DNA from 2 places in the Dehalogenimonas alkenigignens genome. Region 1 is predicted to be linked to the other one. Evidence: riboswitches for the same ligand, from Rfam matches in the RefSeq annotation. Region 1 holds a riboswitch; the other holds the start of a gene.

Region 1 (5,823 bases):
ACGAAGATACCAGCAGCGGCTATCGCCAGGCCGGTGATACGACCGCAGGCTACAGATACCCTGGTTGCCCGGAGGTGGTCGCCGGTTAAGCGCCACCATAAGGCGCGAAGCACCCGTCCGCCGTCAAGGGGAAATCCGGGCAGAAGGTTGAACCCGGCGACGATCAAATTTATCTGTGAAAGCCACAGGGACATGGCGGCAAGGGTATTCAGGGAACCAAGGCATATTTGATAAGCCGCCCAGAATAAAGCTGCCAGCAGCAGACTGACGCCGGGGCCGGACAGGGCCATTTTCAGTTCGGCGCCCGCCGAGGCCGGCTCTCGATTCATCTGGGCCGCTCCACCGAACAAAAACAGGGTTATGCCGCCGATGGGAATTCCGGCTGACCTGGCGGCCAGAGTATGTCCTAACTCGTGACCCAGAACAGACATGAAAAACAGGAAAGCGGTGCCGGTTCCCATAAGCCAGTAAGAGAGGGTGCTCTCGCCGCGAACAGCGCCTGGAAACACATCCCGGGCCAGGAAGACAGCCATCAGTATGAAAATGAGAAACCAGCTGAAATGGATACGAAAATCAATATCGAGGAATCTGCCAATTTTGAAAGCTGAATCCAAATATTTGCCTTAAGCTCGGTCTATTCGCATCGGGCGGTCTGAATGCCGAGGTATTTTTCCGCCATTTCCATGGCGCAAAATTCACCGCACATGGTGCAGGCGGCTCCGGAGGTTTGTCGAGCCGCGTGCCGCCGGCGCGATAACTCGGGATCAATCGAAAGATTAGCCTGGGATTCCCAGTCGAGGTTCTTGCGCGCCCGGGCCATCTTAAGATCCCAGTCTGCGGCGCCGGGGAGACCCCGAGCGATGTCGGCGGCATGGGCGGCGATACGAGAGGCGATAACCCCCTGTCGCACGTCTTCCGGTTCCGGCAGCGAGAGGTGCTCAGCCGGAGTGACATAGCATAAAAAGTCGGCCCCATACATCGCAGCCAGCGCGCCGCCGATGGCTGAGGTAATGTGATCATATCCCGGCGCGATGTCGGTCACCAGCGGCCCGAGGACATAAAACGGGGCGCCGCGGCACACTGACTTCTGCAGCTCCATATTAGCCTGAATGCGGTTCAGCGGGACGTGACCGGGACCTTCAACCATAACCTGGACGCCGGCCTGCCTGGCACGATCGACCAGTTCACCAAGAACAAGCAGTTCTTCAATCTGAGCGCGGTCGGTGGCGTCGGCCAGGCAGCCAGGCCTCAGCCCGTCGCCCAAAGAAATGGTGACGTCATGCTCCAGAGCGATTTCAAGCAAACGATCGAATTGCTCATACAGCGGGTTTTCTCGGTTATGATAGACCATCCAACCGGCCATCAATGCGCCGCCCCGCGAAACGATATCGGTCACCCTGCCCTGGGATTTTAACCTCTGAATCACCCCTGAAGTGACGCCGCAGTGTACGGTAATGAAGTCCACGCCTTCCGCAGCATGGCCGCGGATGACATCGAACAGGCCCTCAGGGGTCAACTCGATGATTGAACCGTGCTCCGCCCGGGCTCGGACACCGGCTTCATAAATCGGCACGGTGCCCAGCGGAACCGGGCAGCGGTTAAGAATGGCACGGCGGATGGCGGTCAAATCGCCGCCGGTCGAAAGATCCATAACAGCGTCGGCGCCGGCCTGAAGCGCCGCGGCCAGCTTGTCCAGCTCTATTTGAACGTCGGCGCAATCAGGGGAAGTGCCGATGTTGGCGTTGACTTTGGTTCGCAGACCCCGGCCGATCCCGCGCGGCTGCAGGTTGGCATGCCCGTTGTTAGCCGGGATGACCGTAACGCCGGAGGCGATGCTTTCCCTGATATGCTCAGCAGTAACATTTTCCGCGACGGCGACTGCCGCCATTTGAGGGGTAATAACGCCGTCCCGGGCGCACGATAGTTGTGTTGTCATATTATACCGCCTTCCCTACGCTCGGATTATCGAGTTCAGGTGCCAGGGTTGTCCTTCAGCTGAAGGACTCTCAGCTTTGCGCACCCCTAGCGGTCTGGTGTCATTAGCATAACACAACGGCTTCAAAGTGGCCAAAAAATGCTATAATCCGCCGATGAATCTGTCCATTCTTAAACAGGGCGCTTCCAGGCTTGGCATCGAGCTGAGTGAAGGCCAACTGGAACAATTCGAAAGATATTTTCAACTGCTGGCGGAATGGAACAGCCGGATCAACCTTACCAGCGTGATCGAATATGAAGCCGTCCAATCCATCCATTTCTTGGATTCCCTTTCGATTGCGGCTGCAGGCATCAGCCTCAACGGCCGGCGGGTCATCGATGTCGGCACGGGAGCAGGCTTCCCGGGCGTTCCTTTGAAGATTGCTTTCCCAGAGATTGAGCTAACCCTGCTCGAAGCGACCGGGAAGAAAGCCGCTTTCCTGACCGAGACCGCGGCGCAGCTTCAACTCAAGAACGTGGCGATAATAAACGCCCGGGCTGAAGACGCGGCCTGTCAGCCCGAACACCGTGAGCGCTATGACCTGGTAGTCGCCAGAGCGCTGGCTCCGCTGAATGTTCTATGCGAATTATGCCTGCCCTTCTGCGCCCTGAACGGCCGCTTTGTAGCCTGGAAGAAGGGGGATATCACCGCAGAAACCGATGCCGCCGGCCTTGCTCTCCGTATATTAGGGGGTGATTTGCGCCAGATTGTCGAAATCGACGCGCAAATTCTGGGCGGAGAACGCAAACTCATTGTCGCGGCAAAATCCTCGCTCACGCCTCCTGAATATCCCCGCCGCAGCGGTTTGCCGGCGAAGAAACCCTTATGCTGATCCGGCTGATGATTCCGGCAGCTCTTCAACCGCACGGCGCACCGCCATCAGGTTAGCTTCCGGTACGGCCAGCGAATAAGTGCATCCCGGCGTCAATATCAGCCGGCGTCCGTTCATGGCGGCGATGGCTTCGCGGGCCTGGGCAGCGATCTGATCCGGCGTTCCCTGCGCCATCAAGGTCTGCTCAATGCCGCCCATCAGAGCGCCGGCGAAACAACCGGCGGCTTGCTTCAAATTGATGTCTGAAGTGCGGTCGTGCCAGTTCAGCGCCTGAACCGGATAGTCTGCTAATTCGTGCACCATCGGATGCGGACCGTGCAGATGCAGAACGTTGAACCAACCTTTTGAAGCGGCATTCAATACTTTAAGATCGGCAGGACGCCCGAAACGCCGGTATTCTGCGGCGTTCAACAATTCGTGACTGGCGAACCGGGCCGAAAGGAAAATCCCGTCGGCTCCCAATTCGATACAGGCCCGGGCGAAACGGGCTGAGGTTTCCGCGAGCGCGTTTAAAGCAGCCTGAACAGCTGAGGGGTGCTGCCGCAGGTGGGCGATCAGTGTATCATCGCCTGAAAGGTAGGCGGCCATGGCCAGGGGATGGAACATGGTCACGATCACCGGAGTGTGTTCATCCTTATCTTGGATCAAAGACTTTAACGCTTCAAGATGCCATCCATACGTGCCGCGGTTAATGTCCAGAGGCTCCAGCTTCAGCCAGTCACCGGCATTAACGACAACACGCGTCAGGTATTCACGGTCGCCCATGATGCTGCCTTTGTAGGCATGGGTGATGCCATAGTCCTCTACGCAGTAAACAGATGACACCGGGAGCTTTATGAAATCCAGGTCATAGCGGCGTTGAAACGCAAGTGCGACACCTGCGAGGGAACCGGGTGACTGGTCATCACCCGGCCAATGCCTCCAGAAGCCTACCGGGCTGCGGTCTGCTGCCTTGCCCTCGATAGAAGCTTTGATACGATCACGCTTGGTCATCATGCCGTCATCATCCCTATGGCGGATAGTACGCGACGCCTGATAAATATGCAAGGGCTGGGCAGATGGCAAATGAGAGGCGCCGGACCGGTTCAATACTATTGCCTGGCTTGTGATTGAATCTGGTGGATGATGGAGGCCAGCCGGTCCGGCTTATCCGTCTTGGAAATATAGAAATCGGCGCCGGCATCGATCGGCAGGCTGCGCTGCAGGCAACAGCCAAGAACCAACACCGCCGGATTCCCGGTAACCTTAATTTTAGCGATGCTGTCCTTCTGGTTGGGGCCCAGTATTTCCCATTCGATCAGGACCAAACCGACACCTGGCTGGGCGGAGAGTTTGATAGTCGTTTCAAGGTCTCCCGATTCGCCGGCAAATTCCAGCGAGGGGTATTGTCCGAGAAAAAGTTTCAATGCGGACCTGGTGCTATGCTGCCGGTCAGCGATCACAAAATGCATGCAGCTGCCTTTCAGGTAACAGTAGGCCTTGCAATTATGATACTCGAAAACCGGCCGGGCGGTATCGGGCTAATGGGGGGATTTACCCTAGCCGAAAGGATAGTTTTCAGTTGTTTTTGCGAGGGTCACCGAACGGGTCATCCGGGTTGTTCATCGGCCAGTTTACCGTAACCTCGGTGCCTTTCCCAGGAGAACTATCAATGGTAATCCCGGCGTTGACACTCGCGGCGCGTTCTTTCATGATGCTCAAACCTAAACGTCCCTGGGGTTCGGCTGCGGCGTCAAAACCATTTCCGTTGTCAGCTACGGACAGGGCGATGCCGCTGCCCTGGCAGCACAACGAGACTTCAGCCAGCGTCGCCCCGGAATGTTTGACGACGTTATTGAGGGCTTCCTGGGCGATGCGGTAGAGGGCGATTTTCACCTCAGCCGGCAGCTCGCAGCCGCCCGTGATGGAGACGTTAACCGGCAGTCTCGCCCTGCCGGTCACCGATTCGCCGAGTTGGGTTAGAAGCTGGGGCAATTCTGCTTCGGCTAAAGCCGCCGGCCGAAGTTCGAAGAGCAGCGTCCTCATCTCAGCCAGGGCGCCCCGGGTCAGCTGCCGCACCTCTTCGAGCCGGCGAAAACCTTCGTCCGGGCTCCGGTCCCAGATTCGGGGCAACACCTCGGCGATGATACTGGCCGAAAAAAGGGTCTGGCTGACGGCATCATGCAGGTCGCGCGCCAGTCTGGCCCGCTCCTCCATGGCGGCTTGCAGCCGCGTTTGAACGGCCAGAGTATCTTCAATCTTTTTTTGTTCAGTCCTGTCAATGCCCAGGCAAAGTATTTCCTTTAGATTCCCGGCTTCATCATAAACAGGCTGGTTGGTCCAAACCACCCAAACCCGGTCGCCATTCTTTTTCATGTTTTCGTTTTCATTGAGCCGGTAGTCTTCAGGCCGATGGATGATGTCACGGATCATGGCTTCAAGATCGGCGTCGGCTGAATCCCTGGCCGGTACGATCGTGCCGACGACGCTCTTGCCGATGACTTCGGATTCGGTGTACCCAAAAAAACGTTCGGCGAAATGGTTGAAAAAAATGATCCGGCCCGCAGTATCCAGTTCCAGGATAATAGCATTCCCGCTGTCCACCAGGTGCCGGTATTTAAGTTCTTTCCGTCGCAGAGCCTGCTCGATCTGCTCCCGCCGGGAAATCTCGGCCTCAAGACGGACATTAGCGTGCTGGAGCTCGCGGGTACGTATGATAACTCTTGATTCAAGGTCTTCCTGCGCCCGCCTGAGGGCATCCTCGGCGCGATGCCGGTCGGTCACATCCAGGACCTGGCCCACGGTCTTCAGGCGGCCGGCGGTATCCCGGATCATATTTGAACTTATTTCGACCCGGCGCCTGTCACCGGAGGCGGTGACGATATTGAACTCATATCTTGCGGGCAAGCTTTCGCCCCGCTGACGGCGCAGGTAGTTGTCAACCACGAGATTTGCGCTTTCTTCATCAAGAAACTCCCGGAAATCACGCCCGACTATCCGGTCATTAGGAAGTCCGAGCAATAAACTGACCATATCA
Region 2 (5,823 bases), 310 kb from region 1:
GGCCCAGGCCCGCAACGCCGCCGCTCCTCCATTCGGAGCCTCGGTGGCCGACGCCCGCAAGATCACTGCCTCCCGCGGCCTGCCGGCCGTTTCCGGTGCCTATATCGGGGCGGTCAAACCCGGTTTACCGGCCGCCGCTGCCGGGTTGAAACCCGGCGACATTATCACCCGCATCGACACTGCGACAGTATCCAGCGCGGCCGACCTCGACCAGGCTCTGTCCGGGCTGGAAAAGGGCGCCCGCATCCGCATCACCTTCGTCCGGGACGGCTCGCCGCGCCAGGCAGAGGGGATGCTGTAGCCGGGTATTTGGAGCTTTGATACAATAGCCCGGTGACAGCCGAGCTTATCATCGAAACCACCCGGCTCAGGCTAACACGCCTGACAATCAGAGACGCCGGGGCGGTGTTCGCCTATCGATCGCTGCCTGAGATCTGCCGCTTCCAGTCTTTTCGCCCAGCCGCCGTCGCCGATGCCGCGGCATTTATCGCCGGTACAGCCGACAGGCCAGATATCCCCGGCACCTGGTTTCAACTGGGCATATTCCTCCGCGAAGGCCAGGTACTGATCGGCGATATCGGTGTCCACTTTCTGCCCCGGGGCGAAGCCGAGCTGGGCTACACCGTGACCCCGTCTTTTCAGAAACGAGGTTATGCCGCCGAAGCCGCAACCGCGGTGATCAGCTGGCTTTTCAGATCGCCGAACCGGAGCTGTATATCCTGTACCATTGACCCAGACAACGCGCCATCGCTCAGACTGGCAAAAAGGCTCGGCCTGAAGCCAGCCGGTAAAAGCGTTCACCAGGAACTCATTTTCAAGGTCGAGCGGGGAGAATGGTCCGCCCGGGGAGTGCCGGTCTAAGCGCTGGGATTCAGGGCTTTTAATGGTTCCTTGCGCCTTTTATCGATCAGATGAGAGACTGCCATGAGCGGGTGGCGGGTCATCATCCGCGGTCCGGCGTAGCGCATCACCTCGCGCACCTTTTGTCGCATTACCGGCCTGTAGCAATGGACCGGGCACAGGGCACAAACCGTCTTCCCTTCACCGAACGGGCAATGACGGAGCCTATCAAGAGCATATTTTTCCAGGCCACGGCATTCGATGCAGAGGTCATCACCAGGATGTCGATCCCGGCAGTACATCGCGATCATCGTCCGCACAGTCAGGGCTTCCCGCTTCAGGCGGTGGTGGGAACGATCAAACAGGGTATTTATCTGCATTGATATCAATATATTACGAATAGCGCAGCGGTGCAGTCAGTGACTGCACCGCTGCGAGTATCACAAGAATCAGTTCAGGTGATGGAGTCCATCATCTTCCGCCGATACTTCTCCGCGGTCTCGGTAAAGGCTGTCCCGGCGTCCTCAGCCCGCTTTTTGAGCGAGTGGGTGAAATCGCCGGTTCGATCCTTGACCGTATGGCTTAATTCCTCTGCCCGCCCTTTCACGTTCTGCCCCAGGTCCTCAGCTTTTTCTTTAATGTCTTCAACCTGCTTTTGAATATCACGCCTGGTTTTTCGTCCCGATTGAGGGGCGTATAGAAGCCCCAACCCGGCGCCGATGGCGGCTCCGACTACCATCCCCACCACCAGTCCGTTCAATGTTCCTTTTTCCATGTTATTCCTCCTTATGTAAATTAGGCTGAATCTAAGCCTCGATCTTCCCCGCGCCATTGCCCTTTAAGACATGTACCACTTCCCTGGCCTGTTCACGAACCACGCTGCCGAACTGTTCAGCTGTCTGCTTCAAGTCTCCGCCGAGCGCTTCGGATCGGCATTTGAACTGATCAGCCTGCAGGCGCAGCAATTCCCTCGTTTCTCTACCAGCCCTGGGCGCGTACAACAACCCCAGACTGATGCCTATAGCCGCCCCAAAAAGGAGTCCGGCAACCAATCCAACATCAGCTTCGCGTTCCATATTCACACCTCCACTATTATACATCGTTTGTCACCGTCTCAGGATAGCACGGCTGTGTATTTAGCTGTGTATTTATAGGATACTACATCCACAAATTTAAACAATCCGTAAAACTACTTGTTCCGATGAAAGCCAGCCCCTATTTTCTCGACGGGATTTGCCCCCGCGCTCAAGTAATTGTTATTATGACTACAATTCAATATCGTTACTGGGGGAGCTGAAAGGCTGAGAGTTCCCGGCAACACCGGGAAGACCCTTGGAACCTGGTCTCGGTAATTCGAGCGAAGGGAAGTACCACACTCCAACAGAAGCTAGTCTTCTGGTTTTTTCTTTCTGTAATCGAGAACGTAAGGGGAACCATATGACTGAATTACCTGAAATCGGCAAGATCTCGCCTGAAATATTTCGGGAGATCATCTTTCCCAGACTGGGCGCCAAAAGCGATAAAGTACTGGTCGGGCCGCAACACGGGGTCGATGTCGGTATCGCCGACATCGGCGGCCAGGCGGTATCTTTCACCACCGATCCGGTCTTCATCGTCCCACAATACGGTTTCAAACGGGCGGCCTGGTTTGCCATACACATCATCGCTTCGGATTCGGTGACCTCCGGGTTAAGACCGAAGTTCCTGTCCATCGACCTTAACCTGCCGATGAGCATGACCAAGGAAGAATTAGCCACGATGTGGGATGTGATGCACAAGGAGTGCGAAAAAATGGGCATCAACGTCATCACCGGCCACACCGCCCGATATGACGGCTGCGCTTACCCTATGGTCGGGGGGGCGACGATGCTGGGGGTCGGCGGATTGGATGAGTACGTTTCACCAAGATTTGCCCGGCCGGGAGACAAAATCATCATCACCAAAGGTCCGGCGATCGAGGCATGCGGCATTTTTGCCGCCATGTTCCCTGACCTCATCGCCCAAAGGTACGGCGAACCTTTCGCCCGCCGCGCTGAAAGCCTGTTCTTCCAGATGTCAGTCGTGGAAGATGCGCTTACGGCCGTCACTGTCGGAGTTCGGGACGCCGGCATCAGCTCGATGCATGATGCCACCGAATGCGGCCTCTGGGGCGGGTTATATGAGGTGGCCCAGGCTGCCGGATGCGGCGCCCGAATCGAAAAGGATAAGATAGTCATCGAGGACGGCGTGCCCGAGATCTGCCGTATGTTCGGCATTGATGACCCTTACGCTGCCATTTCCGAAGGCAGCCTCATTATTACCTGCCGTCCGCACCGGGCGGCTGCCGTGGTGAATGCTTTGAGTGCCAGAGGTATAAAGTCATCAATCGCCGGGGAGTTGACCGACCCCGAATACGGCATGATCCTTGCCGAAGGCGATAATGAGAAGCCACTCAAGCATCCCATCGTCGATCCTTTCTGGCGGGCTTTTTATGATGCTGCCAAGAAACAGGCTGCCTGAGACCGATATTTACGCTGTTCTTTCAAGCTCACATTGCCGCGGCCGCGGCAATGTGGAGACAGCCCGGCTGTTGCTCGAAGCCGGAGTCAAAATCATCCAATACCGGGAGAAGGATTTCCCTTCGGCGCAGAATTACAGTGAATGCCGTGCCATCCGCGATCTTTGCCGGCAACACGAGGCGTGCTTCATCGTCAACGACGACGCTTTGCTGGCCAGGTCGGTCGAAGCTGACGGCCTGCATCTCGGCCAGGATGACATCGCTCCGGAGTCGGCGCGCACCATTGTCGGCGGGCAAATGCTCATCGGCCTGTCGGTATCAACCGCTCCACAAGTGGACGCGGCCGTCAACCAAACGGAAGTTGACTATCTTGGTGTCGGGCCAATCTTCGAAGCCAGGACGACCAAGCCTGATGCTTCGCCGCCGGGCAATCTTGAGCTACTGGATTATTCTCTCTTTAGGTCAAAGGTGCCAATTGTCGCTATCGGCGGCATCGGTCTAGAGAACGCAGGCGAAGTGGCCGCCCGGGGCCGAGTCATCCTGGCGATGATTTCCGGCTTGATCGGCGCGGAAGATATAGGTCAAAGGGTCCTGGAGATCAGGTCAGCAATCGGTAAAGCCCATGGATAACCCTCTCCGGGTGCCGGGCAAATTTGACGCCGGAGCTTGGTGTCTGGACCGGCGGCGGTTGATCTGGGGATAGCGCCGCCTATGATCTTGGGTTACAATAGCCACTATGACTGAGAACCTGACTCCGCTGCGAGCGCAATACCTGCGTATCAAAAAGCGTTACCCGGATTCAATCGTCTTTTTCCGCCTTGGTGATTTTTACGAGACGTTCGACTCTGATGCCGAACTGGCCGCCCGAGAACTGGAGATAGTCCTGACCGCCCGGGAGATGGGCAAAGGCATCAAAGTGCCTATGGCTGGCATACCCTACCATGCTGCCGAGAATTACATCGCGAGACTGATCGGGCGAGGCTACAAGATCGCCGTCTGCGAACAGACTACCCGCCCAGGTGAAATCAAAGGTTTGATGGAGCGTGAGGTGGTCCGGGTGGTCACCCCGGGGACAATCGTCGAACCAGCCCTTTTGAACGTCCGAATAAACAACTACCTGGCTTCAATCGCACCTGGCGGGACGTCCTGCGGGTTGGCATATATCGACATCTCGACCGGCGAATTTGCCGCCGCCCAGATTCCTGCCGAGCGGCTAGAAACCGAACTGGGACGGATCCACCCGGCCGAACTTATTCTGCCAACTGGCGCCGAAACTTGCCTCTCTCGTGGCATGTCGATAACCGAACTAGACCCCAGTGTTTTTGAACCGGAATCTGCCGCGGATACTCTTAAAGCTGCTTTCAGGACATCAACGCTGGAAGGATACAACCTTGAAAACCAACCGCTTGCCATTGCTGCAGCGGGGGCTATTATCACCTATCTTCGGGAGACTAATCAGAGTGCTCTCGGCGTATTGAGCCACATTTCAAATTATTCAACCGCAGAGTACATGGCGCTGGATGATAATACCCTGACCAATCTGGAGGTTTTCCAAAACGCCACCACCGGCGGCGTCCGCGGTTCGTTGTTAGGCATTGTTGATCGGACCAAAACGGCGATGGGAGCCCGCATGTTGCGGCGCTGGCTGGGGAAGCCCCTTCTCAGCCGCCAGCGCATCATGGAACGCCAGGCATGTGTTGAGGCTCTGCGCAGCCAGCATCTGAAGTTAAAAGAGATCGAGAAAAAACTGAAACAGGTGGCCGATGTCGAGCGGGTAGCCAACCGGATAAAGACCTTGACCGCCATGCCGCGGGAACTTATCGCATTGAAGCGCAGCCTGGAAACAGTCCCTGAACTGGCGTGCGCGCTGGAGGGTGAGGCGCTGAAAGGACTCAGGGGCGGATTAAATCCGTTACCAGACCTGGTGCGATTGATCCATGAAGCTATTGAGCCTGAACCGGCGGCCAGCCCTGGCGAAGGGGGCGTGATCCGGGCTGGATTTTCGGTTGAACTTGACAAGATTACAGATCTGGCTGCCAACTCCAGGTTATTCATCGCCCAGCTTGAGGCTACTGAGCGTTCCCAAACCGGCATTAAGACGCTAAAAGTCGGTTTCAATCAAGTCTTCGGATATTATCTTGAGGTCTCCAATCCCAATCTATCTCAGGTGCCGATTCGGTATATCCGCAAGCAGACGTTAGCCAATGCTGAAAGGTTCATAACCCCGGAACTCAAGGAACTTGAACTGCGGGTACTGTCATCGAAGGAGCGGCTGGCCGACCTGGAGACTTCTCTATACCGGCGCGTTCTGCAGCAAATCGGGCAGTCAGCCGATTCTTTACTAAGCCTGGCTGAAGCAATCGCCCGCGTTGATGTTTTGAGCGCTCTTGCGTCAATGTCGGTTGAAAATGCCTATGTTAAACCCATCATGGTTGACGGGCCGGTGATAAAAATCGTCGGCGGCCGCCATCCGGTCATCGAGCAGA

Evidence for each region. A riboswitch is a leader RNA that binds a small molecule or an ion and turns the genes downstream of it on or off. The one in region 1 is predicted to bind thiamine pyrophosphate.
Region 2: another riboswitch for thiamine pyrophosphate. It lies ahead of DEALK_RS04840 (AIR synthase family protein); the one in region 1 lies ahead of thiC (phosphomethylpyrimidine synthase ThiC).

What each region holds. Positions count from the first base shown of each region.
Region 1 is NZ_KQ758903.1:1,212,067-1,217,889, reverse strand. Features, by position in the region: gene DEALK_RS06405 (site-2 protease family protein) at 1-614, opposite strand, end outside; gene thiC (phosphomethylpyrimidine synthase ThiC) at 635-1,936, opposite strand; TPP riboswitch at 1,931-2,034, opposite strand; gene rsmG (16S rRNA (guanine(527)-N(7))-methyltransferase RsmG) at 2,091-2,807, shown strand; gene DEALK_RS06390 (uroporphyrinogen decarboxylase family protein) at 2,799-3,803, opposite strand; gene DEALK_RS06385 (response regulator) at 3,899-4,258, opposite strand; gene DEALK_RS06380 (PAS domain-containing sensor histidine kinase) at 4,365-5,823, opposite strand, start outside.
Region 2 is NZ_KQ758903.1:901,719-907,541, reverse strand. Features, by position in the region: gene DEALK_RS10235 (PDZ domain-containing protein) at 1-301, shown strand, start outside; gene DEALK_RS04860 (GNAT family N-acetyltransferase) at 334-861, shown strand; gene DEALK_RS04855 (nitrous oxide-stimulated promoter family protein) at 858-1,220, opposite strand; gene DEALK_RS04850 (YtxH domain-containing protein) at 1,295-1,615, opposite strand; gene DEALK_RS04845 (YtxH domain-containing protein) at 1,647-1,916, opposite strand; TPP riboswitch at 2,117-2,223, shown strand; gene DEALK_RS04840 (AIR synthase family protein) at 2,278-3,339, shown strand; gene thiE (thiamine phosphate synthase) at 3,311-3,967, shown strand; gene mutS (DNA mismatch repair protein MutS) at 4,074-5,823, shown strand, end outside.